Regions from separate parts of the Pseudomonas sp. E1BtOHC1 genome, predicted to be linked through region 1. Evidence: riboswitches for the same ligand, from Rfam matches in the RefSeq annotation. Region 1 holds a riboswitch; each other region holds the start of a gene.
What was found. A riboswitch is a leader RNA that binds a small molecule or an ion and turns the genes downstream of it on or off. The one in region 1 is predicted to bind cobalamin.
Positions count from the first base shown of each region.

Region 2: linked by a shared signal. The riboswitch ahead of cobO (cob(I)yrinic acid a,c-diamide adenosyltransferase) and the one ahead of ACSSVC_RS22740 (CbtB domain-containing protein) in region 1 are both predicted to bind cobalamin.
Region 3: linked by a shared signal. The riboswitch ahead of ACSSVC_RS15350 (TonB-dependent receptor plug domain-containing protein) and the one ahead of ACSSVC_RS22740 (CbtB domain-containing protein) in region 1 are both predicted to bind cobalamin.

Region 1 covers NZ_CP196023.1:5,066,062-5,076,352, reverse strand. Annotated here, with positions in the region: gene cobM (precorrin-4 C(11)-methyltransferase) at 1-215, opposite strand, end outside; gene ACSSVC_RS22750 (cobalamin biosynthesis protein) at 298-711, opposite strand; gene ACSSVC_RS22745 (CbtA family protein) at 708-1,409, opposite strand; gene ACSSVC_RS22740 (CbtB domain-containing protein) at 1,421-1,609, opposite strand; cobalamin riboswitch at 1,708-1,940, opposite strand; cobalamin riboswitch at 2,014-2,225, shown strand; gene cobW (cobalamin biosynthesis protein CobW) at 2,324-3,394, shown strand; gene cobN (cobaltochelatase subunit CobN) at 3,398-7,171, shown strand; gene ACSSVC_RS22725 (magnesium chelatase ATPase subunit I) at 7,292-8,299, shown strand; gene ACSSVC_RS22720 (vWA domain-containing protein) at 8,353-8,958, shown strand; gene ACSSVC_RS22715 (phospholipase D-like domain-containing protein) at 9,428-10,291, shown strand, end outside.
Region 2 covers NZ_CP196023.1:6,031,270-6,041,560, forward strand. Annotated here, with positions in the region: gene cobU (bifunctional adenosylcobinamide kinase/adenosylcobinamide-phosphate guanylyltransferase) at 1-72, opposite strand, end outside; gene ACSSVC_RS27130 (cobyric acid synthase) at 109-1,560, opposite strand; gene cobD (threonine-phosphate decarboxylase CobD) at 1,557-2,549, opposite strand; gene cbiB (adenosylcobinamide-phosphate synthase CbiB) at 2,542-3,450, opposite strand; gene bluB (5,6-dimethylbenzimidazole synthase) at 3,447-4,097, opposite strand; gene ACSSVC_RS27150 (cobyrinic acid a,c-diamide synthase CobB) at 4,090-5,412, opposite strand; gene cobO (cob(I)yrinic acid a,c-diamide adenosyltransferase) at 5,423-6,034, opposite strand; cobalamin riboswitch at 6,115-6,347, opposite strand; gene ACSSVC_RS27160 (hypothetical protein) at 6,517-7,098, shown strand; gene ACSSVC_RS27165 (PQQ-dependent sugar dehydrogenase) at 7,169-8,488, shown strand; gene ACSSVC_RS27170 (class I SAM-dependent methyltransferase) at 8,491-9,153, opposite strand; gene ACSSVC_RS27175 (C40 family peptidase) at 9,175-9,708, opposite strand; gene ACSSVC_RS27180 (C40 family peptidase) at 9,873-10,291, opposite strand, start outside.
Region 3 covers NZ_CP196023.1:3,339,218-3,349,508, forward strand. Annotated here, with positions in the region: gene ACSSVC_RS15340 (ABC transporter substrate-binding protein) at 1-148, opposite strand, end outside; gene ACSSVC_RS15345 ((2Fe-2S) ferredoxin domain-containing protein) at 141-893, opposite strand; gene ACSSVC_RS15350 (TonB-dependent receptor plug domain-containing protein) at 905-2,953, opposite strand; cobalamin riboswitch at 2,983-3,185, opposite strand; gene ACSSVC_RS15355 (arginine N-succinyltransferase) at 3,219-4,292, opposite strand; gene ACSSVC_RS15360 (arginine N-succinyltransferase) at 4,342-5,358, opposite strand; gene ACSSVC_RS15365 (APC family permease) at 5,532-6,881, opposite strand; gene ACSSVC_RS15370 (N-formylglutamate amidohydrolase) at 7,066-7,818, opposite strand; gene ACSSVC_RS15375 (glutamine synthetase family protein) at 7,802-9,157, opposite strand; gene ACSSVC_RS15380 (cysteine hydrolase family protein) at 9,154-9,798, opposite strand; gene ACSSVC_RS15385 (MurR/RpiR family transcriptional regulator) at 9,801-10,291, opposite strand, start outside.

The sequences.
Region 1 (10,291 bases):
CCTTGGGCATGGGCTTCCCGGATGGCCTCGATGATCTGTTCAAGGTGCAGTTCGGCGCTGTTGATCACCCGCTCAGCACGGTGGCCTTCCAGTACTGCCTGAGGCACCAGGGAGCCGGCGTAGATGATCACCGGGCAGCGATGGATCAGGCGCTGGCCCTTGACCGTGATCAGTTCCGGGTCGCCGGGACCGGCACCGATGAAATAGACAGTCATGGCTGTCTCCTGTGAGAAAGGGGCTGGAGCCGTGCTTCAAATGAAGATTGCTCATGATCAAGGCGGGGGATTATCGAGGATTTTACCGGCAAGCGGCCATTGCCAGGGTGGCCTGGGCGTATTTCTGACGAGGGATCAGCAGTTGGGCCGGGCCGGGATGCAGCTGTTCGGCCATGGCCAGGGCAGCACTTTCGGCAACGCCGTAGCAGCCGGTGCGTTCAAAGGCGATCTGTGAACGGTGGCTGAGGCGCAGGGCATAAGGTGCCAGTTGCATGCTGCTGAAACAGGTCAGTGGCAGTGCCAGTTGCTCGGCCAACTCCAGCAGACCGGGCTCGGCCTGTTTCAGGTCGATGCTCGCCAGGGCGAAAACCTGCTGCGTATCGATGCGATGGGCTTCCAGCACCTGATCCAGCAGCGCGCGCAGCGTGGTCACCGGGCAGCCTTTCTGGCAGCCCAGGCCGACCACCAGGGTCGACGCTGCGCGCACTTCGATCATGCCGAGTACTGATCCGTGTTCCTGCGCCGGAACAACCAGGCGCTGATCAGCCCGAGGGCCAGCCAGAAGGCGGCATTGGTCAACTGCGAGGCGATTTTGAATTGTGCCTCCAGCTCTTCCGGGGCCAGCATCGAATGCACTTCCGGTTGTGGCGCGCCGATCACGTGAGGCACGGCGATGATGGCCGCGCCCAGCAGTTTCAGCAGCCAGTTGCCGGCGAACACGATCAGGGCAAGGCCCACGGCGGTGGAAGCGGCAGCGCCGACCCACCACACCTGGCGCTGTACCAGGTCGGCGGCGGCGGTGCCCGGCAACTCCGGTGGCAAGCCCAGGGTCGGCGCCAGGCAGAAGGTCGCATAACCCGCCAGGCCCCAGAGCAGGCCCTGGGAGGTGCGGCTGGGCGCCCGCAGGGTGTAGAGCCCGGCCAGCATCAGGGCGAAGCCGACGGCCACCACCAGATTGCCGCCCGTGGTGGACAGCACTCGCTGCCAGCCATCTTCCGGTTCCCAGGCTTCGGCGTCGTGGCTGTGGCCGGCCATGGCGCCTTCGGCGTGTTCATGGACTTCTGCGGCCGGGGCCTTTTCATAGGTTTCCGCCTGCAGAATCAGCGGGGCCACCCAGAAGCTTTGCAGCAGGGTCAGCAGCAAGGCCGCCAGCAACCCGGTGAACCCTGCGGTTTGCGCAATACGCTTGATCATGTCGGCAGGTCTCAGTGGCAAGGGAAAGCAGCGCTGTGACGGGTGTCGTGGGCGGCGTTGTGCACCGCTTCGATATGGGAGAAGCCGGCGAAGTACACCAGGCAGGCGCCCAGCAGCGAAGCGCCGATGGCGGCCACCAGGCGCTGGCTCAGGGTGGAGGTGCTGCTGGTGGAATGGCTGGTGCTGCTGATGATCGACATGGCGCTTCCCTCTGGAGTGTCAGCGGGGAGAGTGGCGCAGGAAAACCCCGCGTGACCGGCACGCAGGGTTTGCAACAGCGCCCGCCCACCGCGGGTTTGTTATGTGTGTGTTGCGGGCCGGTCTCCGGGCTGGCGAGGGGCAGGGGCCGAGTCATGTCGGACCGTGCCGGCAAGTGTCGCCTTCCCATGCCTTGGCACAGTGGATCTGACACTTCGCTCGCTTACCGTTGCGGGGGCAGCACCGGACTGGTCACGGCTTTTGTAGTAAAGCACGTGATTCACCGGTTTCCCGTTTCACCCTGTGAAGGGCACCCGTAACAAGGCGCGTAGGAAATCATGGCCGGGGTAACGTCGTCAATTGCGGACGCCGGCGCATTGCCGATTGACCGTCCCCCGCGCTCTGCGTAGCCTTGCGCCTTCGAGGTTCTTCGGCCAGCGGTCGAAGCTAAGAAGGGAACGCGGTCGATGCCGCGGCTGCCCCCGCAACTGTGAAGGGTTTCATTTCTGCAAGGCCACTGCATTCGCGTCCGGAACGCCTGCGGGAAGGCGCAGAAACCGCCAGTCCAATGACTGGCAAGCCCTCAGCCAGGAGACCTGCCTCGATCCCAGATTCTCACTACAACCGGGCGGGGTGATCCGGTGGCGAAATCTCCGCGCGCCCCTGCGCTGCGGCTCTCGTCCCGTTTGCCCGCCACCTTTGCCAAGGGGCATCCGATGAAAACACTGGCCAAACTTCCCGTCACCATCGTCACCGGCTTCCTTGGCTCGGGTAAGACCACCTTGCTGCGGCACATGCTGGATAACGCCCAGGGCCGGCGCATCGCGGTCATCGTCAACGAGTTCGGCGAGCTGGGCATCGATGGCGAGATCCTCAAGCAATGCTCCATCGGCTGCACCGAGGAAGAGGCCAGTGGCCGGGTCTATGAACTGGCCAACGGCTGCCTGTGCTGCACCGTGCAGGAAGAGTTCTTCCCGGTGATGCGCGAACTGGTGGCGCGCCGCGGCGATCTGGATCACATCCTCATCGAAACCTCCGGCCTGGCCTTGCCCAAGCCCCTGGTCCAGGCCTTCCAGTGGCCGGAAATCCGCAGCGCCTGCACCGTCGATGCAGTGATCACCGTGGTCGACAGCCCTGCCGTGGCCGCTGGCACCTTCGCCGCGTTTCCCGATCAGGTGGACGCCCAGCGCAAGCTCGACCCCAACCTGGACCACGAATCGCCCCTGCATGAGCTGTTCGCCGACCAGCTGTCCAGCGCCGATCTGGTGATCCTCAACAAGACCGACCTGATCAACCCCGAAGACCTGGCCAAGGTGCGCCTGGAAGTGGCCGAAGAGCTGCCGCCAGCAGTCAAAGTCATCGAAGCCAGCAGCGGCCGCCTGCCGCTGGACGTGCTGCTGGGCCTGGGCGCCGGCTCCGAGGAGCACATCGACGGCCGCCACAGCCACCACGATCACCACCACGACGGTGACGACGACCACGACGATCACGATCACGACGCCTTCGATTCCATCTCCATCGAACTGCCCCAGGCCGACGAAAGCCTGCTGCTGGACGCCCTGACCCAACTGGTGGTCAAGCACGGCATCCTGCGGGTCAAGGGTTTTGCCGCGATCCCCAACAAGCCGATGCGTCTGCTGATCCAGGGCGTGGGCACGCGCTTCGACAAGCACTTCGACCGCAAGTGGGGTGCTGACGAAGCCCGCACCACGCGCCTGGTGCTGATCGGCCAGGAACTGGACGCCGCTCAGCTCGAAGCGCAACTGCGCGCCGCCCTCAGCGTGTAACCCATGCACCTGCTCAGGACCCAGCCCGGCGGTTTCGTGTCGGATGACAACATTGCCGACCTTGGACAGACCCCCGCCGAGCTGGTGATCCTGTGCAGCGGCGACTCCAGCCTGGCGCTGCTGGCGGACGCTGCCGAGCAATTGCCCGAGGACTACCCCAGCTTTCGCCTGGCCAACCCGATGCAGGTGCAGAACCATGCGTCGGTGGACCTGTATGTGGACGAAGTGCTGCGCCACGCCAAGGTGATCCTGATTTCCCTGCACGGCGGCATTGGTTACTGGCGTTACGGCGTCGAACGGCTGGTGGAACTGTCCCGACGCGGAGTGCAGTTGATCCTGGTGCCGGGGGACGATCGCCCGGACCCGGAGCTCAGCGACCTGAGCACGGTGCCGGCCACCGAGCGTGATCGCCTGTGGCAATACTTGCGTCAGGGCGGCCGCGATAACGCCTTGAACTTCTATCGTTGCCTGGCCAGCGGTCTGCTGGGGCGCGACTACCCCTGGAGCGAACCGCAGACCCTGCCACGCACGGCGATCTATCACCCACACAAAAGCCAGGCCACCCTCAGCGACTGGCAGGCCGATTGGCAGCCCGATCAAGCAGTGGCGGCGCTGCTGTTCTACCGTTCCCACCTGCAGGCGGCCAACACCGGTTTTATCGATCTGTTCTGCCAGCGCCTGCAGGCGGCGGGGCTCAACCCCTTGCCGATGGCCGTGGCCAGCCTCAAGGAAGTCGGTTGCCTGAGCCAGGTGGAAGACTGGCTGGATGCAACCGCGGCCGGGGTGATCCTCAATACCACCGGCTTTGCCCAATCCAGCCCCGAAGCCCCGCACCTGCGGCCGTTCCGGCGCAATATTCCGGTGATCCAGGCCATTTGCGCCCAGGACAACGAACCCGGCTGGCGTGACAGCGAGCAGGGCCTGGGGCCGCGGGACCTGGCCATGCACATTGCCTTGCCGGAACTGGACGGGCGCATCATCAGCCGGCCCATCAGTTTCAAGGACCTGGCCTGGCGCAGCGAGCGCAGCCAGTCGGATGTGGTCTGCTATCGCGGCCAGCCCGAGCGCATGGATTTTGTCGCCGAACTGGCTCGACGCTGGGTCGAGCTGGGACGCCTGGACAATGGCCAGAAGCGCATTGCCCTGGTGCTGGCCAACTACCCGACCCGGGATGGTCGTATTGGCAACGGCGTCGGCTTGGACACCCCGGCCGCCGCGCTGAACATCCTCAAGGCCCTGCACGCCGAAGGCTACCCGCTGCCGGCCGAGTTGCCCGCCAGCGGCAGCGAGCTGATCCGGCAACTGCTGGGCGGGGTCAGCAACGACCTGGACAGCCTCGACCAACGCCCGTGTCAGCAAAGTCTGGCCCTGGACAATTACGCGGTGATGTTCCAGGCCTTGCCGGAAGCCAATCGTCAGGCCGTGCTAGCGCGCTGGGGTGCACCGCAGCAAGACCCGATGTTCCGCGACGGGCGGATGATGATCGCTGGCCTGCGCTTTGGCCTGACCTTCGTCGGCATCCAGCCGGCCCGGGGTTATCAGGTGGACCCCAGCGCGGTCTATCACGACCCGGATCTGGTGCCGCCCCATGGCTACCTGGCGTTCTACTTCTGGCTGCGCCAGACCTACGGCGCCCATGCGCTGATCCATGTCGGCAAGCACGGCAACCTGGAATGGCTGCCGGGCAAGGGCGTCGGCCTCTCGGAGAGTTGCTGGCCGGATGCGCTGCTGGGCCCGCTGCCGAACATCTACCCGTTTATCGTCAACGATCCGGGGGAGGGCGCCCAGGCCAAGCGCCGCACCCAGGCGGTGATCATCGACCACCTGATGCCGCCCCTGACCCGTGCCGAAACCTACGGCCCGCTGCGTAATCTGGAGCTGCTGGCGGACGAGTACTACGAAGCCCAACTGCTGGATCCACGTCGTGCCCGGGAGCTGCAGCGGGACATCCTGCAACTGGTGCGCGAGACCCACATCGACCGCGAGTTGCAACTGGGCGAGCAGCTCGACAGCGACGCCGATGCGGCGATCTGGCTGCCGCGCCTGGACACTTACCTGTGCGACCTCAAGGAATCGCAGATCCGCGATGGCCTGCATGTGTTCGGCGAATCCCCTGACGGCCGACTGCGCATCGACACCCTGCTGGCCTTGCTGCGCATTCCCCGGGGCGATGGCAAGGGTGCCCACGCCAGCTTGCTGCGAGCTTTGGCCAAGGCCTTCGGCCTGGGCTTCGATCCCCTGGACTGCGCCCTGGCCGAGCCCTGGACCGGGCGCCGTCCGCAGCCGTTGCAACGGCTCAGCGAGGCCTTGTGGCGCACGGCGGGTGACGTGCGCGAACGCCTGGAGCTGTATGCCGCAGCCTTGATCGAAGCCGCGCTCCAGGGCCCGGTGGCGCAGTTGGACGAGGCGGGCTGGGAGCCGGTGCAGGTGATCATCGAGGCGTTGCGCGAGGTGGTCGCCCCGCGCCTGGACGCTTGCGGCCCCGCAGAAATGCGCGGCCTGCTGGACGCCTTGAGCGGCCGCTTCGTTCCCGCCGGCCCCAGCGGTGCGCCGAGCCGTGGCCGTCTGGACGTGCTGCCCACCGGGCGCAATTTCTATTCGGTGGACGTGCGCAACCTGCCCACCACCACCGCCTGGCGCATCGGTTTCCAGTCAGCCAGCCTGATCCTCGAACGCCACCTGCAGGACCACGGCGACCACCTGTTGCAGTTGGGCCTGTCGGTCTGGGGCACCGCCACCATGCGCACCGGCGGCGACGACATTGCCCAGGCCATGGCCCTGATGGGGGTGCGTCCAGTGTGGGCCACCGGCAGCCAGCGGGTCGACGATTTCGAGATCCTGCCCCTGAGCCTGCTGGACCGGCCCCGAGTTGACGTAACCCTGCGGGTGTCCGGGTTCTTCCGTGACGCCTTCGCCAACCTGATCCGCCTGTTCGACGCGGCGGTGCAAGCGGTGGCGGCCCTCGACGAACCCGATGACATGAATCCGCTGGCGGCCAGAGTCCGCGCTGAACGCGCAGCCTTGATTGCCTCCGGTCTGGATCAGGACACCGCCGCGCGTCAGGCCGGCTGGCGGATCTTCGGCGCCAAGCCCGGGGCCTATGGCGCCGGGGTCCAGGGGGCCATCGACGGCCGCCTGTGGCAGAGCCGCGAAGACCTGGCCGAGGTCTACTTGAACTGGGGCGGCTACGCCTATGGCGGCAGCGACGAAGGCACTGCCGCCCGTGAGCAGTTCGCCTCCCGCCTGAGCCAAGTACAGGCGGTGCTGCAGAATCAGGACAACCGCGAGCACGACCTACTGGATTCCAACGACTACTACCAGTTCCAGGGCGGCATGCTGGCGGCGGTGGAAAGCCTCAGCGGCGCCAAGGCCGCCAGCTACCACGGCGACCACAGCCAGCCGGACCTGCCGAAGATCCGCACGCTCAAGGAAGAACTGAACCGGGTGATCCGCTCGCGGGCGGCCAATCCGAAGTGGATCGAAGGGGTCAAGCGCCATGGTTACAAGGGCGCCTTCGAAATGGCCGCGACCCTGGACAACCTGTTCGCCTTCGACGCCACCACCGAGCTGATCGACGATCACCAATACGCTTTGCTGGCGGACGCCTACCTGCTGGATGACTCGACCCGCGAGTTCGTTCGCCAGCATAATCCCCACGCCCTGCGCGACATGACCGAGCGCCTGCTGGAGGCTCAGCAGCGTGGCTTGTGGCAAGAGCCCGGCGATTATCGTGAAGCCCTGGAAAACCTGCTGCTGGATATAGAAGAAGATTCCTGATTCGGCGTAGATCGCGAGCAAGCTCGCTCCTACAACGGCAATGCCCTACCTGTAGGAGCGAGCTTGCTCGCGAAGGCGTCCTCCCAGACACCCCTGACCCGACCCAAGCGAGACCCCGACATGAGCGACACCCCCCATTTTCCGCTGTCCGCTGTGGTCGGCGCCGACGCCCTGAAACTGGCCCTGTGCCTGACCGCCATCGACCCGAAGATCGGCGGTGTGCTGATCGAAGGCCCCCGGGGCATGGCCAAGTCGACCCTGGCCCGGGGCCTGGCCGACCTCTTGGCCAGCGGGCAGTTCGTCACCTTGCCCTTGGGCGCCACCGAAGAGCGCCTAGTGGGCACCCTGGACCTGGATGCCGCCCTGGGTGAAGGCCGGGCGCAGTTCTCCCCGGGGGTTCTGGCCAAGGCGGACGGCGGCGTGCTCTATGTCGATGAAGTCAACCTGCTGCCCGATCACCTGGTGGACCTGCTGCTGGACGTGGCCGCCAGCGGCACCAACCTGATCGAGCGCGACGGCATTTCCCATCGCCATTCGGCGAAATTCGTGCTGATCGGCACCATGAACCCGGAAGAGGGCGAACTGCGTCCGCAACTGCTGGACCGCTTCGGCCTCAACGTCGCCCTCAGTGGCCAGACTGCGCCGCTGGAGCGCGGGCAGATCATCCGGCGGCGCCTGGATTTCGACAGCGATCCCCAGGGCTTCTGCGGCCAATGGGCCGAGGCACAAACAGCGTTGCGCGAGCGTTGCCAGCAGGCCCGAGCCCTGCTGCCAGCCATCGCCCTCGATGACCGGTCCCTGGAGTTGATCACCGAGCGTTGCTTTGCTGCAGGAGTCGACGGCCTGCGTGCCGATCTGGTGTGGTTGCGGGCCGCCCGAGCCCACGCCGCCTGGCGCGGTGCGAGCGCCATCGCCGAGGAGGATATCGACGCGGTGGCCGAGTTCGCCTTGCGCCACCGCCGCCGGGAGATTGCGCCCAACGCGCCTCAATCAGGACAAAGCCCCCAGGCACCGGCATCACACAACGCTCAGCCCAGCGAAGGCCAGGGCCAATGGGGCGAAATGCCGGCCCAGGCCCTGCCGACCGGCGCCCGTCGTGAAGTGCCCAGCTGGCCAAAAAAGCCCTAGGCATTCGTCCCCGCACTGACCGGGGGGCGGATGCCAAGCCCCGGGCGGGGCACCTGGATCAGGGCCGGCAAGGCAAAAGCCGCGAGGCCCGCGCCGGTTCCATCAACTGGCCCGGCACCTTGCTCAAAGGCCGGCCGCGCCTGCGCCAAGACCTGCTGTTTCGCCTGCGCAGCCGCGCGCCCCATGAACTGTGGCTGGTGATCGTCGACGCCTCGGCCTCGACCCGTCGGCACTCGGCCCTCAGCGACGCCAAGGGCCTGCTGGCGCAACTGTTCGACGACGCCTACCGCCGGCGTGCGCGCCTGGCCCTGCTCACTGCCAGCGGCCAAGCGCCCCGTTGGCAGGTCCAGGGCCTGAAAGCCTCCAAGGACCTGCGCCACTGGCTCGACGGTCTCGGAGCTGGCGGTGGCACGCCCTTGCTACAAGCGTTGGCCGAGGCCGCCCAATGGCTGGAACAGCGCCAGCGGCGCCTGCCGGCGGAGCGCCAGCGCGTGCTGCTGATCACCGATGGCCGGCTGAAAACCCTACCCGCCCAGATACCCCTCAACTGCCCGACCTTGATGCTCGACATCGAACGCGGCCCGATCCGCCTGGGCCGCGCCCGGGAACTGGCGCAGCTTCTCAACGCCGACTACCGCCACCTCGACGCCCCCGTGTAGGAGCTGGCTTACCAGCGAAGGCGTCGTCCGGTGCGGTGCAAGGCTTGCGGGCCTCTTCGCCGGCAAGCCGGCTCCTACAGGGGGCGGGGCGGTTCGAGGGATACCCATCTCCCCGTAGGAGCTGGCTTGCCAGCGAAGGCGTCGGTCGGGACGGTGCAAGGCTTGCGGGCCAATTCGCCGGCAAGCCGGCTCCTACAGGTGGCGGGGCGTTTCGAGGGATAAACATCCCCCCGTAGGAGCTGGCTTGCCAGCGAAGGCGTCGGTCGGGACGGTGCAAGGCTTGCGGGCCTCTTCGCCGGCAAGCCGGCTCCTACAGGGGGCGGGGCGGTTCGAGGGATACCCATCTCCCCGTCGGAGCTGGCTTGCCAGCGAAGGCGTCGGTCGGGGCGATGCGTGACTTGCGGGGGCCTAGTGCCTGGGTATCGCGGGAACGGCTACGCTTTGCGCTGTCTTTCACAGGAGTGAATCCATGCGGGTACTGGTGCGTAACGATAAGGACGATTTCCGGGTCAAGGCCTATGCCGGGACCAACGGCGTGTTGCTGGCCATGGATCTGGATGCGTCGCGGCGCAAGGGGCTGCTGGGCTTCGCCATCGAGAAACAGGTCGACAGCAAGCCCTGGCTGTTTCTGTTCAATAGCCTGACCTTCCCCGGCAAGCCCCACACCTTCCCCCAATACAACGCCACCCCCAGCGATCAGGCGCCGCTGCAGAAATTTCGCTGGGCCGACTACGCGGTCCGTCCCGGCACCACCCTCAACTATCGGGTTCACCTGGCCTACGGCAGTCCCGATGCACTGCAACTGGGTGAGGCCCTGGAACTGAGTATCACCGCCGACAACGGCCAGCCCCCGGGGCAACGGGTGATCTTCAACCGTGCCGTGGCCGCCAGCCAGGCCTTCTCGCGCAAGTTTCCCGAACTGGATGGGTTGCTCAGCAGCAACAAGAAACTGCCCATCGAGGCCTGGCCCGACGCACCCCGGCAATGGCTGGAAAACGGTTTGCTGGAGGAGCTTCTGGGGTTTATCCAGCGCGCCACGGATGCCAGCTGGAGCCTGGATATCGCCATCTACGAGTACCAGTTGCAGGCCGTCATTGACGCGGTCAACGCCGCCTTCGACCGTGGCGTGCAGGTGCGGGTGCTGTACCACGCCGGCCCCGGGGACGACGACACCACGCAGAACCAGGCCAGCCTGCAGCACCTGCCCGAGGACAGTAAACGCGGGCGGGTGACCCACGCGATCTTCCACGACAAGTTCATCGTCCTCAGCCGCCTCGACGCCGCCGGCCAGCGTCAGCCCGAAGCGGTGCTCTGCGGCAGCACCAACTTCACC
Region 2 (10,291 bases), 970 kb from region 1:
GCTGTCAGTGGCCAGTTTTTCCGCCAGGCGACTCTTGCCGGAGCGGGCACCGCCGAGAATCAGTTGCAGCATGCTTGAGCACCTTTGAAAAGTAAGTCCACCGTGGCGCTACAGGCCACAGAGTTTGAGCAGTGCGGCGGTATCCAGATGATGCTCCACCAGGTCCGCCAGACGCTCGATATCGCGTTCGCGCAAGGCGTGGTAATCCACCTCCTGCACATCCTGCAGACCCGCCCAACGCAACAGTGCACCACAGGCTGTCGGAGCCTCGAACAGACCATGCAGATAGGTGCCGAGGATCTGCCCATCGACGCTGCAAGCGCCATCACTGCGACCGTCCTCCAACTGCACCGCAGGCTGCTCCAGGGCCGGGCCGCGAGTGACGCCGGCGTGAATTTCATAGCCACTGACCGGCGCAGTCTCCAGGGTCAAGCAGCCGCTGACGTTACGCAGCTGCTTCTCTGCTTCGAGCACGGTCTCAAAATCCAGCAAGCCCAGGCCCGGGCTGGAGCCCGCCGCGCCCTCCAAACCCAGTGGGTCGTGCAACTGCTTGCCAAGCATCTGCAGTCCACCGCAGATCCCCAGCAGCTTGCCGCCATAACGCAGGTGCCGGGCGATGGCCCGGTCCCAGCCGTTGGCTCGCAGATAGGCCAGATCGCCGCGTACGCTTTTCGAGCCGGGAAGAATGATCAGGTCCGCGGCGGGAATCACCTGCCCTGGGCCGATGAACTGCAAGTCCACCTGAGGATGCAGGCGCAACGGATCGAAATCCGTGTGATTGCTGATGCGCGGCAGCACCGGCACCACCACCTTCAGCACTTGATCGACCTTGCCGGCCTGGCGCTGGTCGATGCCGTCCTCCGCCTCCAGATGCAGGTCCATGACATAGGGCAGCACGCCGATCACCGGCTTGCCGGTACGCGCCTCCAGCCAGTCCAGCCCCGGCTGCAAGAGCGCCAGGTCACCGCGAAAACGATTGATGATGAAGCCCTTGACCCGCGCCTGCTCGCTGGGCGAAAGCAGCTCCAGAGTTCCCACCAGATGGGCGAACACCCCACCACGATTGATATCGGCAATCAGCAGCACCGGACAGTCCACCGCTTCGGCAAACCCCATGTTGGCGATATCGCCAGCCCGCAGATTGATCTCGGCCGGAGAGCCGGCCCCCTCCACCATCACCACCTCATAAGCGCCTCGCAGACGCTCATGGGAAGCCAGAACCGCCTGCATGGCGATGGCCTTGTAGTCGTGATAGGCCACGGCATTCATGGTGGTGACGGCCCGGCCGTGAATGATCACCTGGGAACCGGTGTCGCTGTTGGGCTTGAGCAGCACCGGGTTCATATCGGTGTGGGGCGCCAGATTGGCCGCCTGGGCCTGGACCGCCTGGGCCCGTCCGATCTCACCACCATCGGCGGTCACTGCACTGTTGAGCGCCATGTTCTGCGGTTTGAACGGCACCACGCTGACGCCCCGGCGCAACAGCCAGCGACACAGGGCGGTCACTAACGTGCTCTTACCGGCATCCGAGGTGGTGCCCTGTACCATCAGCGTGCTCATGGATAGTCCTTGCGATAAGCCTGCAGCGCCTGTTCCAGGCGCGCCCAATCGGCATCGTCGGCGGGCAGGCCGAAGCGCAGACTGCTGTTGTGGGCAAACAGCCGCAGGAGAATGCCGCGCCGCGCCATGAATTGATAAAGCCGCTCGGCCTCGGCGGTGATCAGCCATTGGAACAGCGCACAGCCGCCTTGGGGCTTGAAGCCATGCTGCTCCAGGACTTCACTCAGACGCTCACTGGCCGCCTCACTGCGCAGACGTTGCCGGGCATGGCCCTCGACATCCCGAAGACAGGCCTGCCCCAGCACCCGGGTAGGCCCGCTGACCGCCCAGGGGCCAACCTGCTCCGCCAACAGCCTGAGCAACCGGCGCTCGGCCAGGACAAAGCCCAGGCGTACTCCGGCCAGCCCGAAGAACTTGCCGAATGAACGCAGGACAATCAGCCCCACCTGATGGGCATGCCGGGCCAGGCTCAGTTGCGGGGTGTTATCCATGAAGGCTTCATCCACCACCAACCAGCCACCGCGCTGGGCCAAGCGGGCGTGCCAATCCAGCAGGCGCTCCGGCGTCAGGCTCAAACCGGTGGGGTTGTTGGGGTTGACCACCACCAGCACATCGAGGCTGTCGAGAAAGAAATCCACTTCCTGCTCCAGTACCTCACGCACCCGATAGCCACTGCGCCGCCAGGCCTCGGCGTGCTCGGCATAACAGGGCGACAGGACCCCAACCTTGCCCGCCCGCCGCAGCCGCGGCAGCAGTTGGATCGCCGCCTGGGAACCGGCCACCGGCAACACCTCACTCGCGCCGTAGTAGGCGCAGGCCGCTTGCTCCAGGCCGTCATCGGTTTCCGGCAGGCGCGCCCAGGCACGCAGGGGAATGGGCGGCAGGGGAAATGGCCAGGGCGCCAATCCGCTGGACAGATCCAGCCAGGCCTCTTCGGCGATTCCGTGTTCCTGGGCCGCCTTGCGCAACCTTCCACCGTGCTCAAGCATAGAATTCAGCCCCCAGGCACAGAATCAACAACCACAGCCAGACACCTCGCTGCACCAACTTCCAGCCGCGATCGATGGAGTCGGCACTCGCCGGCTCGCCTTCGCCCAGTTGCGGGCGCTGGTGCAACTCACCGTGATAAATCGCTGCGCCGCCCAACTCGACCCCCAGGGCACCCGCTCCAGCCGCCATCACCGGGCCGGCATTGGGGCTGTCCCAGGTCGGGCCCTGGCGCCACCAGCATGTGAGCGCCAGGCGGGTCTTGCCCAGCAAGGCATAGGTCAGGGCCACCAGCCGTGCAGGAATGTAATTGAGCAGGTCGTCGATTCGCGCCGCCGCCCAGCCGAAACGCTCAAAACGCTCGTTGCGATAACCCCACATCGCATCCAGAGTGTTGCTCAGACGATAGAGCACCACCCCTGGCGCGCCGGCCACGGCGAACCAGAACAAGGCGGCGAACACGGCATCGCTGCCGTTTTCCAGCACCGATTCAGTGGCTGCCCGCGCCACTTCGGTGGCGTCCAGCTCACGGGTCTCACGGCTCACCAGAAAGCCGACCCGATGCCGGGCTTCATCCAGGTCGTCACTGCGCAAAGCCTGAGCCACCGGCTCGACGTGCTCGCCGAGGCTGCGAAGACCCAGGGCGCAATACAGTGCAACGATCTCCACCAGCCAACCGATGTAGGGCAGCCAGGACAGGGCCGTGGCCAACAGGGTCAAGGGCAGCACCGCCAGTACCCAGGCCGTGACCCCATGGCTGCGCCAGCCTCGGCCGGCGGCGTTGAAACGTTGCTCGATACGATCCGCCACACGGCCAAAGGCCACCAGCGGATGCCAGCGCTTGGGTTCGCCCAGCAGCGCATCCAGCGCCACCCCGGCGACACTCAGCAACGCCACACTCATTGACTCACTCCCCAGTAATTCTCATACAGCAACTCACTCAATGGCCGGGGTTGCGCCCAGCCCTGCAGCGCCAGCATCGGCGCCGGATAGAACTCGGTAACCGGTCCCAGGCACAACACGGCCAAGGGTTTGGCGCCGGCGGGTAATCCCAGCAGATCGGCCAGGGCCTGGGGCTCGAACAGCGAAACCCAGCCCATGCCCAGTCCTTCGCTGCGGGCTGCCAGCCAAAGGTTCTGAATGGCACAGGACAGCGAGGCCAGGTCCATTTCCGGCAGGGTCCGCCGTCCAAAGACATGCCGCTCGCGCCCATCCATCAACGCCGCCACCAGCACCTCGGCACAGTCATTGATGCCTTCGACCTTGAGCTTCATGAACTCGTCGGAACGCTCCCCCAACGCCTCGGCAGTGCGCACCCGCTCCTCCTCCACCAACTGCTGGATTCGTCCACGCAGTGGTCGATCGCTGATACGGATAAAGCGCCAGGGTTGCATCAACCCGACACTGGGCGCCTGATGCGCCGCTTCCAGCAAACGCTGCAGCAGCTCGGGCGCGACACTGCCACCGGCGAAGTGACGCATGTCCCGGCGTTCGGCAATGGCGCGATAAACCGCCTCACGCTCCGCCGCAGAAAACCCCTGCTCACTCACCTGCCACGCCCTCTGCAGAAGCCGGCACGAACAACGCCGCCACCGCCGCCGGATTGGACGGAAAGTAAAAGTGCACATAGGAGGCAGTCATCCGCCCATCGCGATACACCGCTTCCGCACCACGACCACCATTGGGACTGATGCCACGGGCAATCGGCTCGAGTTGCGTGCTGGTCAGGGAATGATGATAGGTGTGGCCACGCAAGCTGCCCTCCGGCAACTCCACCGCTTGCAAGGCCAGGGCCGCCAGGCGTTTTTGCATCACGGCATCGCCGGGCAGCAACCCCAAGAGATTGGCACGCAGCCCTTCGACGTCGGTCAGGGAGTCCAGCAAATACAGCATGCCACCACACTCCGCGAGCAACGGCTTGCCCGCACCATGGTGAGCACGAATAGCGCCCAGCATCGCGGTGTTTTGCGCCAGTGCCTGATGGTGCAATTCGGGGTAGCCACCGGGCAGGTACAAACTGTCCGCCTCCGGCAACTCGGTGTCATGAATCGGCGAGAAGAAGCTCAACTGCGCGCCCATGGCCCGCAACAGATCCAGGTTGGCGCCATAGGTAAAGGCAAACGCCTCATCCCGCGCTACGGCGATTCGCACACCCGCCAGCAAAGGCTCGCAGGGCTCCGGCGTGGGTGCGGCAAAGCTCACTGCCGGCGGCAGTGCCACTTGGCAACTGCTGGCCAGGGCTGCAGCGGCGGCATCAAGACGCAGGTCCAGATCATTCAGTTCGCTGGCCTGCACCAGCCCCAAATGGCGGCTGGGCAGCTCGATGTCAGTCTCCCGGGACAAGGCTCCATACCAGCGCAGTCCCTCGGTGAGGCTGCCTTCAAGCAACTGCGCGTGACGCAAGGTGCCTACCCGGTTGGCCAGCACCCCAGCGAACGGCAGGTCCGGCTGATAGCGGGCCAGTCCCAGGGCCAGCGCACCAAAGGTCTGGGCCATGGCGGTGCCATCGATCACCCCCAGCACCGGGACTCCGAAATGCCGTGCCAGATCGGCGCTGGAGGGCGTGCCGTCGAACAGCCCCATGACCCCCTCGATCAGAATCAGGTCCGCTTCGCCCGCAGCCTCCCAAAGCAAGCGGCGGCTTTCTTGCTCCCCGACCATCCACATGTCCAGCTGGTACACCGGAGCACCGCTGGCTCGCTCAAGAATCATTGGATCGAGAAAATCCGGACCGCACTTGAATACCCGTACCTTGCGCCCCTGGTTGCAGTGCAAACGGGCCAATGCCGCGGTCACGGTGGTCTTGCCCTGGCCGGAAGCCGGTGCGGCGATCAATACCGCCGGGCAATGACGAACATCGGTCATGAATTCACACTCACAGCTCAACACCTTTCTGCGCCTTGATACCGGCCTGGAACGCATGCTTGATCATGCCCATTTCAGTGACGGTATCCGCCAGCTCGATCATCTCCGGCTTGGCGCCGCGGCCGGTTACCACCACGTGCTGCATGGGGGGACGGGCCTGCAGGTCACTGAGCACCTGATCCAGATCCAGGTAGCCGTGCTTGAGGGCGATGTTCAACTCGTCGAGTACTACCAGGCCAATCTCCGGGTCGTTCAGCAGCTCCCTGGATACCGCCCAGGCCGCTTCGGCCGCAGCAATGTCGCGCTGGCGATCCTGGGTTTCCCAGGTGAAACCCTCACCCATCACGTGAAACCGCACCTGCTCTGGAAAACGCCGGAAGAACAACTCTTCGCCGGTGCTGTTACGGCCCTTGATGAACTGCACCACGCCGCACTGCATACCGTGGCCCATGGACCGCGCCAGCATGCCGAAGGCCGAACTGCTCTTGCCCTTGCCATTGCCGGTCAGCACCAGCAACAAACCACATTCGTTGGGCGAGTTGGCGATGCGCTCATCGATCACGGCTTTTTTGCGCAACATGCGCGCCAGATGGCGTTCGTCACGATCGGGGGATTCACTCATGGGGCAGCTCTCCGTTGGGGCTGGGGAACGGCGGGCAGGAAAAGAAAGAGACGGCGCTAGCCTGGCATCGCCCACCGTGATGCCGTTGGATGGATCAGGCCGGTCTCCGGGCTCATGAGGGGCATCGCTGCCGGGCTGCGCGCCTTCCCATGTCATCGACACAGTGGCATCTGGCACAGCCTTGACTCATCTACCGTTGCGGGGGCAGCGCCGGAATCGTTGCCGTGTCCATCGCTGGAACAGGCACTGACCGGCTTCCCTGTTTCACTCTGTCGACCACGGGCCACAGAGCACCTGAAACAAGTCGCGAAGGTTAGAGGGTTGGGGGTGGAGCGTCAATTAAAGCCGGCCGTCGCACATCGCACAAAACTGCACTGCATCAACAAACTGGCGCCAATCTTGTGCCACACTCAGAGCAGTGATATCAAATAGCCACATTCCGGGACCCAGGTCCTGCCACACAACAATAAGGGGTGAGTTCGATGCAAGGCATGATCATCAGCAATCCAAAGCTGGAATTCCTGCGCCCGATGCTGGAACGCTGGTTCGATTGCATTGACCGCTACAACGCAGTCCGCGGCGATAACGAAACCCCGTACTGGTTCGATGAAAAGGCCAACCTGGGATTACTCTCCGCGGCCGCCTGGATGGCGGAGATGATCAGCCTGGAACACAGCCCCAGCAAGAAGCAGCAGGAGGAAGGTGCTCGCAACGCTCGTACCGACCTGTACCTGGCCACCAAGGACGAACGCGCTTATATCCAGACCACTCAGCGCTGGCCACGGGTCAACAGCCTGCACCTGACCCAGCCATTGCTGGACATTGCCAGTGACGCCAAAAAGATCAGCTATCCCAGCGACCTGAGGCTCGGCTGCCTGTTTGTAGCCCCGCAAAAAGCCCAGCACAGCGCCTCTCCCGAAGAACTTCAGGACATGCTGGACGAGTTGCAAAAGGAGCACTGCTGCGCCGTAGCCTGGTACTTCCCCTACGCCTACCGCAAGCTGCATAACGAAAGCGGCCACTACCATCCGGGGATTGCCGTACTGTTCAAGGAGGCCCGCTGATCAGGCGGAACCATCGACTGGCTATGCTCCTCTATGACTACGACGTTCGTGCACTCATAGGGAAATCAGCATGCTCAAGCTTCAACACACCTTGCTTATCGTTATCGCCGCCGGCCTCACCGCCTGCGGCGAAACCTCCAGCCTGCAAGTCTCAGACGGCACCGGACCGAACCCCAAGCTGCCGGAACCCAATCCCACGCTGATCCCCACGGTCAATATTGCCCCTGCCATCGGCTGGCCCCAAGGCGCAAAACCCACGGCCGCAGCCGGCACCCAGGTTGCCGCCTTCGCCGAAAACCTCGACCACCCACGCTGGCTGTATGTATTGCCCAATGGCGATGTATTGGTGGCTGAAACCAATGCACCACCCAAGCCGGATGACAGTCAGGGCATTCGTGGCTGGATCGCCGGAAAAGTAATGGGCCGAGCCGGCGCAGCCGTCCCCAGCGCCAATCGCATTACCCTGTTGCGGGACCAGGATCACGACGGCGTGGCGGAAACCCGCAGCCTGTTCCTGGAGAACCTCAACTCCCCCTTCGGCATGACCCTGGTGGGCAATGATCTGTATGTGGCGGACACCGACAAGCTGCTGCGCTTCCCCTATCAGAACGGTGACACCCACATCAGCGCAGCCCCCACCAAGGTGCTCGACCTCCCCGGCGGCACACTCAACCACCACTGGACCAAGAACGTCATCGCCAGCAAGGACGCAAGCAAGCTGTATGTCACCGTCGGCTCGAACAGTAACGTTGGGGAAAATGGCCTGGATAAAGAAGAAGGCCGTGCGGCCATCTGGGAAGTGGATCGCGCCAGTGGCAAGCATCGCCTGTTCGCCACCGGCCTGCGCAACCCCAATGGCCTGGCCTGGGAGCCGGTCAGCGGAGCGCTATGGACCGCAGTCAATGAGCGCGACGAAATCGGCAGCGATCTGGTTCCGGATTACATCACCTCGGTCAAGGACGGGGCTTTTTATGGCTGGCCCTTCAGTTACTACGGGCAACACGTGGACGTGCGGGTCAAGCCACAAAATCTCGAGCAGGTGACCAAGGCAATCGCTCCGGATTACGCCGTAGGCCCACATACGGCCTCACTGGGCCTGACCTTCGCCGAAGGCAGCAAACTTCCCGCCCCCTTTACCGAAGGCGCCTTCATCGGCCAGCACGGGTCCTGGAACCGCAAGCCCCACAGCGGCTACAAGGTGATATTCGTGCCTTTCAGCGCGGGCAAACCCCAGGGACAACCAATCGACGTACTCAGCGGCTTTCTCAATGCCGATGAAAAAGCCCTGGGGCGCCCGGTCGGGGTAGTCATCGATCAGCAAGGAGGCCTATTGGTCGCCGATGATGTCGGCAACAAGATCTGGCGGGTATCCGCCGCCAAGGCGCCCTGAGTTCAGCGCTTGCGGCACAGGGTCAGGCCATCCCCCAGGGGCAGCAGTGACAAGTCGATGCGCGAGTCATCCTTCAAGGCACGATTGAGCGCCTGGATGGCTCGGGTATCCTCACTGGCGGCATTCGCCTCCAGCACTCGCCCGCTCCATAGCGTGTTGTCGAACACCGCCAGCCCCCCAACTCGCAGCAAACGCAGGGCGAACTCCAGGTAGGCCGGGTAATTGGCCTTGTCCGCATCGATAAAGATCAGATCGAAAGACTCAAGCGGGCCCGCCTGCTCCAGGCCAGCCAGGGTCTCCAGCGCAGGCGACAGGCGCAGGTCAATACGCTGGTCGACTCCCGCCTCCTTCCAGTAACGACGGGCGGTGGCATTGTAGTCACCGGGAATGTCACAACAGGTCAACGAACCGTCGTCGGGTAGCGCCTGAGCCATGCACAAGGCGCTATAGCCGGTGAAGGTCCCGACCTCGAGGATCCGGCGAGCACCGGTGAGCTTGATCAGCAGCGCGAGGAACTGCCCTTGTTCCGGCGCCACTTGCCAGCGCGCATTGGGCAGCGCCTGGGTTTCGTCACGCAAACGACGCAATAGGGGCGTCTCACGCAGTGAAACGTCCAGCAGGTACTGATAAAGGGCATCGTCGAGGTTGAGAGTACGAGCAGTCACGAGCACCTCGACAGGGAAGGCTTATGGATTGTGCGCCAGATGTTCCGGCTGCAGTACACGCTTGGCGCTCAGGTAGGCCTTCTGCCAATAGGCCTTGGACAGACTGTCGAGCTTAACGGTGCCACCTGTGGCCGGGGCGTGCACGAAACGTCCTTCGCCAACATAAATCCCGGCATGGCTGACCTGAGAACCGCCATTGGTGGCAAAGAAGATCAGGTCACCGGTCTGCAAGGCATTCTTGCCCACATCCGGCGCCTGCATGCCAATCATTTCCCGAGTCGAGCGCGGCAAGGAAATACCAGCCGCATCACGGTAGACATAACCAATCAGACCGCTGCAATCGAATCCGGAGTCCGGAGTATTGCCACCCCAGCGATAAGGCGTGCCTACCAGGCCCAAGGCGCGAAACAGCACGTCTTCGGCAACCGGAGAAAAAGCCTGGGAGGAGTTGAATACCGGAGCACGTACCACAGGCGCCGGAGGCGGTGTACGGCTGGCGCAGGCACTGAGCAGTGCAGCGAGGGCAATAAGCGCAAAACGGGCCGAGGTCGACATAAGCTGAACAATCCTGATCGGGATGCGGCTTTCTCTGCCGTGGTACTGAAAACAAAACCGCGTAAGCAGGGCTTACGCGGTTAGTTTCAACAATAGATCAGGATTCTAGCGTCTACACGCCAAACTTCAAGTAAGACTTTAACTTCGCCCTACAAATGGTCTGCTTATTTACGTGCAGTGACTACAGTCGGCGCCATGGCGAGGGCTCGCTTGGCTTCGATGAAGGTCTTGCTCCAGTAGCTGTCACCCAGGCTATCGACCCGCACGCCGCCACTGCGACGACTGCTGGAGTGGATGAACTGATCATCCCCCAGGTAGATACCGGCGTGGCTGACGCGCCCACGGCCATTGGTGCTGAAGAACAGCAGATCACCCGGCTTGAGGTTGTTGCGTGCGACCAGAGGAGCCTTGACGTTGATCATTTCGCGAGTGGAACGCGGCAGGTTCATGCCCGCCTCTTCGCGAAACAGATAACCGATGAAACCGCTGCAATCGAAGCCGGCCTCCGAGGTACCGCCGAAACGGTAACGGGTACCGATCAAGGACATGCCGCGCTCGAGGATGCTGTCAGCCAGAACTGGCA
Region 3 (10,291 bases), 1.7 Mb from region 1:
GCAACAGGTCGGCGCTGTGCTGGTTGAGGGCAACGATGCGCCGGGGGGCGTCCTCGACAGTCCAGGTCTTGCCGCAATTGTCATAGCTGGCCGCCAGGGCCGGGCCGGTCGCCAGCCATAGCAGCAGGCCGAGGATTTTCCTAGGCATCCGCCACCCCCGCATAAGGCGAGGGGATCAGCAGATCCTGCACCGGCTCACCTGCCAGCAGATGCCCTTGCACCAGGCGCACGACCTGGCTGTCGTCGCTGACCCGGTACCAGCAGCCATCGGGGTGTACGGTCAGCACCGGCCCCAGGTTGCAGGGGAACTGGCAGGCGGTGCGAGTCAGCAGCACGCCGCCGGGGGTTTCCATGTGCTCAAGGCGCAGCAGTTCACGGCGCAGGGTCTTCCACAGCGCCAGGGCACCGCGGCGCACGCAGCGCGGGCCGGTGCACAGGAACACCTGCCGGGCATGGGGCGGCACCCGGGACCAGTCCGGGTCGCTGGCCACGGCATTGACCTGATCGCAGGGCAGGTGCCGTTCGCGCTGGGCGATGCTGGCACAGGCCAGCGCCGCATCCACCCCGCGACGGCCCAGGGCCTGGGCGGTGATCCACAGCTGCGGCGCCTGGGGGTGGGCCCGGGCCAGGCGTCCCAGTTCATCGCGCAGCCAGTCCAGGTAGGCGCTGTCGGAACTGGGCTCCAGGTCCACCACCAGCAGCGCCGCGCCGTCCTCGGGCAAGGGTTCCTCCAGGGCGGCCCAGAGGCTGTCGAAGCCGTCCAGAGTGTCGATCACCCGGGTGCCGGCGTCATCGCTGCGCAGCGCCTTCAGCTCCCGGCCAAAGGCCTCGCCCAGGGCGCCGCCGTGCAGGCCGGGGCCGACGAACAGCACCCGTTGATAGTCCTTGTGCATGTCGATGGGCCTCAGAAGCGGTAGGTGTAGCGTACTTCGGTAGTGAAGGGGCGGCCGAGGTTGTCCACCGCCGGCGAGCTGCTGGTCATGCTGGTGGTGTAGTCGCGGTCGAACAGGTTCTCCACCAGCAGGCTCAGGCGATGTTGCTGGGCCCTGTCGAGGTAGCGATAGGCATCGGCGTCGACCACCGAGTAGTGGCCGTAGTCGACCTTCTTCGCGCTGTCGATCTGGCCGATGTAGCGGAGTGCACCACCCACTCCCCACTGACGATCCTCGGACTCGTAGCCCAGTCGCGAGCGGGCGAAGAAGCCGGGGATATTGCTCAGGGTCACGCCGTTGCGCGACTCCAGCAGATTGCGGGTCAGGTCCGCCGAGAGGTTCCATCGCGGGCTGAACTGCCAGCGGCCGTCGACCTCCATGCCGCGCACCTTGATCCGCCCCTCGCCATTGACCCAGCGGATGCCATCGAGGGCGATCAGGTCGTCGATCTTGCGCTGGAAGGCGGTGACGCTGGCGTTGAACTCGCCGGCCAGCAGGCTGCCCTTGTAGTCCAGGCCGAGTTCAGCATTCAGGCTCTTTTCCGGCTTGAGGTTGCGGTTGCCTTGTTCGTAGTCCTCGTTGACGAACAGCTGCTCGGCGTTGGGCAGCTTGAAGGCGCTGCCGTACTGGCCGCGCAGCTGCCAATGGGCATTGAGGTCGTACAGGGAGGTGAGCATGCCCACGGTGGCGCTCTCGCCGCCGCTCATCTTCTCGTGGCGGATGCCCAGGCCCGGATGCCAGTCGGGCAGGGCCGCGAACACCGGCCGCAACTGGGTGTACAGGGCATTGGCCTGGGCCTGGTTATTGTCGATCTTTAGCACATCGTCCTGGCCCTTGAACCACTGGTTGTCGGTGCCGAACACCAGCACATGGCCGCCGTCCAGCTCGGCCTTGCCTTCGGCCTGCAGGCCCCAGTCGGTGAAGCCCCAGTAGTCGTTACGGTTCCTGGTCACCAGACTGCCGTCTTTGAGGCTGTCGATCTTGGTGTAGCGCGTGTCCCAGTCGTTGACATGGCCCTTGATGAAGTAGCTGAAGCGCTCGCTCAGGCGCTGCTCGAAGGTCGCGGTGGCGATCTGCTGGACGCGGTCGTTGGTGGTTTTCTTGTTGTTCACCGGGCGGGCGAAATCCAGGTTGGCATCGCTGTACTGGTAGAACAGTTCCAGGCGCGAATCGTCGGCGAAGCCCTGGATCGCCTTGGCGCCGAAGGTGGTCACTTCATAGGCGCGTTTCTTGTCCCGGGTGCTGGCGCTGTAGGCGCTGTTGCGATAGGGCTGGTAACCATCGGAGACGTTGTGGCTGACATAGGCCAGCAGGCCCAGGTCGCCCAAGCCGTTGCTGAGGATGCGCTCCACCCGGGCATCGCCGCTTTGGCCCATGAAGCTGTCCAGGCCCAGGTTGACCTCGCCGGAGGTGTCGCGGGTCTGGGGGCTGCGGGTGACGATGTTGATCACCCCGGACACCGCCTGGGTACCGAACAGCAGGCTCTGGCCGCCCTTGAGCACCTCGATGCGCTCGATGGCATTGGCCGGCAAGGTGTCCAGGTACAGGCCGCCGTACAGGCGGTTGTTCAGGCGTACGCCGTCCAGCAGGATCAGGGTGTCGTCGTTGCGGCCCCCCAGCAGGGAATAGGTGCCGTAGTCGAAGGGGCCGTTTTTCGGCGCGACGTAGAGGCCGGGCACGTACATCTGCAGGACCCGGGTGATGTCGCTGCTGGGGCCGGCGCGTTCGATCTGCTGGCGATCGATGATCTCCACCTTGCTGCCGTACCTGGCCATCTCGGCCACGGTGGTGGATTCCACCGAAGGCGCGGAAACGAACTGCTGCTCCAGTTGCAAGCCGCTGTCCTCGGCCAGCAGCAGGGGGCTGAACAGGCAGCCCAGCAGGGCGCCCCCCAGGGAGCAGCGCGGTGCACGCCAGTCGCAGGCAGGGGAAGTGTCGAAGGTTGTTGTCATTCTTGGTCTTCTCGAAAGTGTCTTCGGGAAGCACGCAGGAGAAGGTATCGGCCACAGGCACGCGACCATACCGGCCCATGCCCGCCCACCGCAGGATTGCCAAACAGAAGTTCCAGGCCGGTCTCCGGGCTTGCGAGTCTGGCGGCATTCGCCTTCCCATACCTTGGGTACAGTGGCGTGTTGAATGCAGCACTCGCTTACCGTTGCGGGGGCAGCACCGGACTGGCCCTGAAGGGGCGCACCGGTTTCCCGTTTCACCTCGTGCACGGCGGCATGAGGCACCTGAAACTGGGCGGCATATGAACATTCGCCCCGGCGTTCGTCAATCTCGTGGCTACAGGGGCAGGGCGGCGCCAGGCGCGAGGGCGATGCCGGACGGGCCCAGAGGCCGCGCCGGGCAGGCCAACAGTGGCACGGCGCGTACCGAGTCCCCTGGCTGCAGTTGCAGGCGTTTGGCGGTCAGGCGGTCCACCAGCAGGCAGCCGGCTACCAGGCGCCCGGGGGCGGCGGTGATGCGGCAGCTTTCCAGGCGGCGGTTGTGAATCAGCCACACCGGCGCCTGTTCGTCCGGGCTGCCCACCAGCAAGGGCAGGGTCTGGCTTTCACGCACGCTGCGGATCTTCGCCACTTCGGCCTCGATCAGCGGCCCGCCGTCGAAGATATCGATGCAGCCCTGATGGCTGAAGCCTTCGTCGCGCAGGATGTTCACCGCCTGCTCGGTGCTCTGGTGGGCCTGGCCGATGGCCGCCTGGGCCTGTGGGCTGAGCAGGCAGGTGTACAGCGGCTGGCGCGGCATCAGTTCGGCGATGAAGGATTTGCTGCCATGGCTGGACAGGCGATTGGCCTGCTGGAAGTCCATCTTGAAGAAGTGTCGCCCCAGGCTGTCCCAGAACGGTGAGCAGCCCTGGCTGTCGAGCTGGCCACGCAATTCGGCCACCAGCTTGTCGCCGAACAGCGCCGGGTGCTCGGCGACGAACAGCAAGCGTGCAGTGGACAGCAGGCGGCCGGTGTAGCCCTGGCGCTGGTCGCGCCGCAGAAACAGCGAGCACAGCTGGGATTGCCCGGTCATCTCGTTGCACAGGAACAGGGTCGGAACCTGCTTGTCGATACCCAGCCCCGGGGCTCTGCCACGGGTGATGCCGACCCGGTAGTTGTAGCAAGGCTCGCGCAGGCCGATAGCGCCGCTCAGGCCACAAATGCCGATGACTTGCTGGTCGTCGTCCTCCAGCACGAACAGGTAGTCGGCATCGGCCCGTTCCACCTGGCTGGCGAAGGTGCGCTGAGCCCAGCGCAAGCGATGGGCCAGGCGCTCGGGGTCGGTGGAGAGGTTGTTCAACTCGCGACAGCTGCCTTCCAGCAAGGCCAGCACCCCCGGCAGATCGGTAACACGGATCGGACGGACGATCATCGGTGGACTCCTTGCAGCGGTCCCGGGCAGCGCAGCAACAGCGGGCAACTCATAACGCGATTCCCCGTACCGGTTCGCCCGGTGTCAGTTGCAGGGCCTGGAGCATCGACAGGTCGAGCCCGACCACATCGCCCGGGGCTTCATCCAGGGGCGCGACAATGGCGCGAAATCCTTGCAGTCGGTCATTGCTCAGCAACCAGTGGCGACCGCGGCCGCTCTGGGGGCTGAGGTAGCTGATCGCGACCCGGCTCTGAACGATCGAGCGTAGCTGGTTGTTGCGGGCTTGCAGGGTCGGTCCGGCATCAAACAGGTCCACATACTGGGTAGGCGCAAAACCCTCGTCGACCAGGATGTCGCAGGCTTCTCGCGCATCGGGGTGAATCTGTCCGATGCAGTCCTGGGCCGACTGCGGCAGCATCGGGATGTACAGCGGGTACTGGGGCATGAGTTCGGCCAGAAAGCCCCGGCCCTGCAGGGCGCACAGGCGTTCGGCCTCGATGTAGGGCAGGTCGAAGAAGTGCTGGCCCACCGCCTCCCAGAACGGCGATTCGCCGGCGGCGTTGCTGTAGCCGACGATCTCGCTGATGGTGCTCTCGGCAAAACGCTGGGGGTGAGCGGCCATGAACAGCAGGCGCGCCCGGGACGTCAGCTGCGCCAGGGGCGTGCCCGACAACGCCGGGTCCACATGGAAGCTGCGCAGCAGGGTCTGTTCGCTGAGGTCCTGGCACAGGGACAGGGTCGGCACCCCGTGCTCGATGTTCAGCTCCCTGGAGCTGCTGATGAAGGGCCGGTTGCGCAGGCTGTAGAACGGCGCGGCAAAGCCCGCCGTGGCGAGAATGTCGGAGCAGCCGTGGAGCAGGCCGCTGGCAGGGTCCTCAAGCACCAGAAAGTAGTTCTCCGGGCCCTGGCTGGCCTCGGCCTTGGCGAAGGACGCCAGGGAGTCGAGGATCTTTTCCCGCAGGCAGGTTTCGTCATCCACCAGGGACGTTACGCCCAGCAGGCGTTCGCGGGCCAGGCGCCGCAGTTGGGGCAGATCGAATAACGCCACGGGACGCAAGGCCAGCATGGGTGCACTCCTGTATCAAGGGCCGCTCGCCCCGGGGGCGAACATTGGCCAGACATCACTGTCGGTTACCACGCAGTTCCACGGCCACGGCATCCGGCGGCCTGTCCCCGGGCGGCTCTTGGCGGTTGCCTCGGGGGGAAGCGCGACGCCATCCGGCGCCGCAGGGAAGTCACTTAGGGTTTGAGCGGATCGGGCAGGGCGGCACCGCTGCCCAGCTTGTTCAGCAGGAACAGGTAGACCAGCCCGGCGACTATCCAGATGGCGCCGAGTTTCTGCGCATCCACGCCCATGTTGTACATGATGGCGCTGACGATCACGAAGCCGATCACCGGGCAGATCAGGTGACGCACCACCTGGCCGGATTTCTGCCGGCGCCAGTAGAAATTGATCACCGTGATGTGCAGCAGCATGAAGCCGCTCAGGGCGCCGAAGTTGACCAGTGAGGTCAGGGTGTCCACCGAGTTGATGAACAGGTAGCAGATCAGCAGCGACAGCACCGCCACCAGGTAGATGCTGATGTGCGGGGTGTTGTGTTTCGGGTGGACCTTGGCCAGCACCTTGGGCAGCTTGCCGTCCCGGGCCATGCCGAACAGCAGGCGCGATACCGCGGCTTGCGAGGTGATGGCCACCGCCACGCCCCAGGCCAGCGCCGTGGCCACCCCGGTGAGGGTCGCCAGCCAGCTGCCGGCGGCCAGTTCGGCGATTTCATAGAAGGCGGTGTCGGCGGACTTGAAGCCCATGCCGGCGGCCAGGTCGGTGGCGATCCAGGTCTGCACCACGAAGATCGCCCCCATCACCACCAGGGTGATCAGGGCGGCGCGGCCGACGCTGCGGCCCGGGTCGCCCTTGACCTCTTCGGCCAGGGTCGAGATGGCGTCAAAGCCCAGGAACGACAGCACCGCAATCGATACGCCCTGCATCAGCATGCCGAAGTGGAAGTTTTCCGGGCTGTACAGCGGCGCCAGGGTCAATTGGCCGTTGCCGGTGCCACCGTGCAGAGCGTTCCAGGCGTAGAACAGGAAGATCCCCAGGACCACCAGTTGTGCCAGCAGGAACAGGATGTTCATCCGCGCGGTGAAGGTGATACCCCGCAGGTTGACGAAGGTAGCGCTGACCAGGAACGCCAGGATAAAGCCGACCTTGGGCACTTCCGGGTACAGGTGGTTGAGGGCCATGGCCGCGTAGACGTAGAGCAGCGGCGGGATCAGCAGGTAGTCCAGGAGCATCAGCCAGCCGGCGAGAAAGCCCACATGGGGGTTGAGGCCGCGCTGGGCGTAGGAGTAGACCGAGCCGGCGATGGGAAAGGCGCGGGCCATGGCGCCGTAGCTCAGGGCGGTGAAGACCATCGCCACCATGCCGATGATGTAGGCCAGGGGCACCATGCCCGGGGCTTCCTGGTTGACGTAGCCATAGACCCCGAACGGGGCGATGGGGATCATGAAAATCATCCCGTAGACCACCAGGTCGCGCAGGCTCAGGCCACGCTTGAGTTCCTGTTTGTAGCCGAATTCTTCAATCTCCATGAAGCAGTTCTCCTTGTAGCCAATGTAAGTGGGCGCATCCGGCGGCGAGGGTCGTCATTGACGCCTCGTGCGCCGGTCTGTGTTTGAACCTGGCAGGGTTAAAGACACACCACAGCGGTTTTTCTTGTTGTTGTACCTGTCCTGCAAACAGCCTTTGTTGCGTTCAAGCGTCTTTCAATATCCGTTACAGCAGCGGCGCCAGACAGTCGCTCCAGTGCTGCACCGCTTCAGGGCTGCGCAACAAGTCGTTGCGCACCTCGATCAGTACCGATTCCAGGCCCCGGGCATCACCGTGCACCGGCACGGTCATGTCGCTCAAGGGGTTGATCTCGTAAGGCTGGTTGCCCGCCACCTTTATCGGCAGGGTCCACAAACCTTCCAGTATTCGCGCCGCGTAGGCCGTGGCACTGCCATACAACACGCCGACTTCCAGCGCACGTGGCTGGCTGTAGTAGATCGGGGTGAAGCTGTGAATCCCCACCACGCGCACCTCGCGGCCTTCGGCCAGGCGCCGGTCGATGAGCCGCTGCAGACGCTGGTGGAACGGCGTGAACAGTTGCTGGCGGCGGTACTCGCGGGTGGCCTCGTCCAGGTGCTGATTGCCCGGCACCTGATAGATCTCGCTTTGCAGCGGGATGCTGTCGGGGGCATGCCGCGGCCGGTTCAGGTCGATCAGCAGGCGCGAATAATTGGCCGCGATCAGGGTTGCGCCCAGGGCCTGGGACAGGCTTTGGGCCAGTTCCAGGGCGCCCGGGTCCCAGGCGATATGCTCCCGGGCCGCCACCGGGTCCAGGCCCAGGTCGTGCAGGGCCGGTGGAATGTAGTGGCTGGCGTGTTCGCACACCAGGATCAGCGGATGCGTGGAGTCTTCGCGGAACAGGCGATAGGCCGGCTCGGTGTAGAACCCCAGCTCGGCGGGTTTAGTACAGGTGTCCATAGTGCTCACAGAGATCGGCAGCGGTCAGGTGCTCGGTCAGGGACACTTCCTTTTGTTTGACGGCGAAATAGGTGCTCAGCAGCTCCGGCGGCAGGGTCTGCAGCAACTCCGTGTTGCTGCGCAGGCATTCCAGGGCCTGGGTCAGGGTGCCGGGCAGGGGCACGATGCCGCTGGCCAGGCGCTGTTCGGTGCTCAGCTCGTCGGGGACCTTGTCGGTCACCGCGTTGAGGGGCAGCTTCTGTTCAATGCCCAGGCGTCCGGCGATCAGGATCACGGCCATGGCCAGGTGTGGCGAGGCGGTGGCGTCCAGGGCACGGAATTCCAGGTTGTACTGCGGCGCCACGGGCTTGCCGCCGATGTCCACGGTGGGGCAGATGCGCAGCGAGGCTTCGCGGTTGCGCAGGCCCAGGCAAGCGTAGGAGGCGCTCCAGTGATGGGGCAGCAGGCGCTCATAGGACAGCGGCGTCGGCGCGGTGAAGGCACACAGTGCCGGCAGGTGCTTGAGCACCCCGGCGGCCCAGTGCTGGCCCAGCCGCGACAGGTCGTCGCCGCTGACCGCCTGGGGATCGTAGAGCAGTGGCGTGCCGTCCAGGTCCTGCAGGCTCAGGTGCAGGTGCACCCCGTTGCACACGGCATCCGCCGCGGTCTTGGGGGCGAAGCTGACCCGTTGCCCCAGTTGCCGGGCAATCTCCCGGGTGATCTCGCGCACGTTCACTGCGCGGTCGGCGGCGGCCAGGCCCTGGGTCGGGCGACAGGTGATCTCGTATTGCTGCTTGCCGTATTCGGGGAGGAACATTTCCGGTTCGACACCGGCCGCCCGCAATGCCGAGAGCAGCCAGCCACCGAAGGCCGCGCCCTGGCGCTGAGCCTCCAGGGAGAAGGCCAGGTGCTCGCGCTGAGCGGCGCCGCTGTCGAGATTGAACTCGTGTTCGAAGGCGGCGGTGATCTGGATGCCCAGTTCACGGTAGCGCTGCACCTCGTTGCGCAGCAGGGTCCGCGGGCAGGCGGCCCAGGGTCGGCCATCGGTCTCGCAGATGTCGGCGTGAATGAAGTCCAGGGGCGCCGACGTGGCATCCGGCCCGGCACCGACAGTGACCCGGCTCTCCAGGTCGGGAATCAGCCGCAGGTCGCCATGGGCGCCCCAGGGGTTGTCCTCGGCGATCAGGTCCTGGGGCGTCAGGGCGCTGTTGGCCGGCACCCAGCCACAGCCGCCGATCCGGTAGCGCTCCAGCTCGTCGCTGGGAAAGGAACGGCCCCGAGTGACGCCGATCAGGTCGGTGGTGACGATGCTGGTCATGGCCAATGGCGTCAGGGCCTCGATGCCCTGGCCGCGACTCATCCGCGGATCTCCCGCAGGCGGCCGAGCACGGTGTTGGTGTCGGTGATCCAGCAGTAGCCCTTGATCGCGTTGAGGCAGGCCTGGTGCCGGGTATCGCCATAGGTGGCGCAAGCGTCCTCGACCAGGGTCACCAGATAACCGCGGTCGGCGGCGTCGCGCACCGCCATGTCCACGCACTGGTCGGTGACGATCCCGGCGATGATCAGGTGGCGGGTTTCCAGGTTGCGCAGCACGTAGTCGATGTTGGTGGAGTTGAACACCCCGGAAGAGGTCTTGGGCAGGACGATCTCGTTTTCCACCGGCGTCAGCTCGTCGATGATCGCTGCCTGGGGGCTGCCCTTGGGCAAGTGCATGTCCGACAGCTTGTGGTCCAGGGAGCGGTCACGGCCGTCGGCGGTCAGGCTTTCGATAATGGTGTGCAGCACGTTCTGGCGTGCTTCGCGCACCGCTGCCAGGAGGCGTTGCTGGTTGGGGATCACCTGTTCCCGGGCTCGCTTGAGAAAGGCCTCGCCCTCGGGGCCTTGCAGGTGCGGGTCGAACTGCGGTTCGAGCCAGGCGCGCTGCATGTCCACCAGCAGCAGGGCGGTGTGATCGACGACGAAGGGCAAGTCCCGGGGCGAACGGTGGGGCAGGCTGAACATCCTTATTTTTCCTCCAGCACATGGGTATCGAATTGCGCCCGCAGGGCGTCGATGCCCTCCAGGCGCTGATCAAGATGGGCGCTGCGCGGGGTCAGGCAGGCGATCAGCGCCTCGACCTGGGCCAGCGCCGGCACCAGGGTGTCGAATGGCGACAGGGACTCCACCGGGGCACTGATGATCAGGTCCGCCAACTCCCGCAACGGCGAGGCATAGATGTCGGTGAACAGCACCACCCGGGCGTTGCGCGCCTTGGCCGCGCTGGCGACCCGCAGGGCCTGGGACTGATAGCGGCGGTAGTCGAACAGCAGCACCAGATCCTGGCGCTGCACATCGAACAGGCGGTCCGGCAGTTGCGCGTTGTCTTCAAGAAAGAAACAGCCTGGGCGCATCAACCGCAGATGGTTGAGCAGGTAGTGGGCCAGGAAGCTGCTGAAGCGTCCGCCGAAGCAGTACAGCTGGTGGCGGCTGTCCAGCAGCCAGTCCATGAGTACGC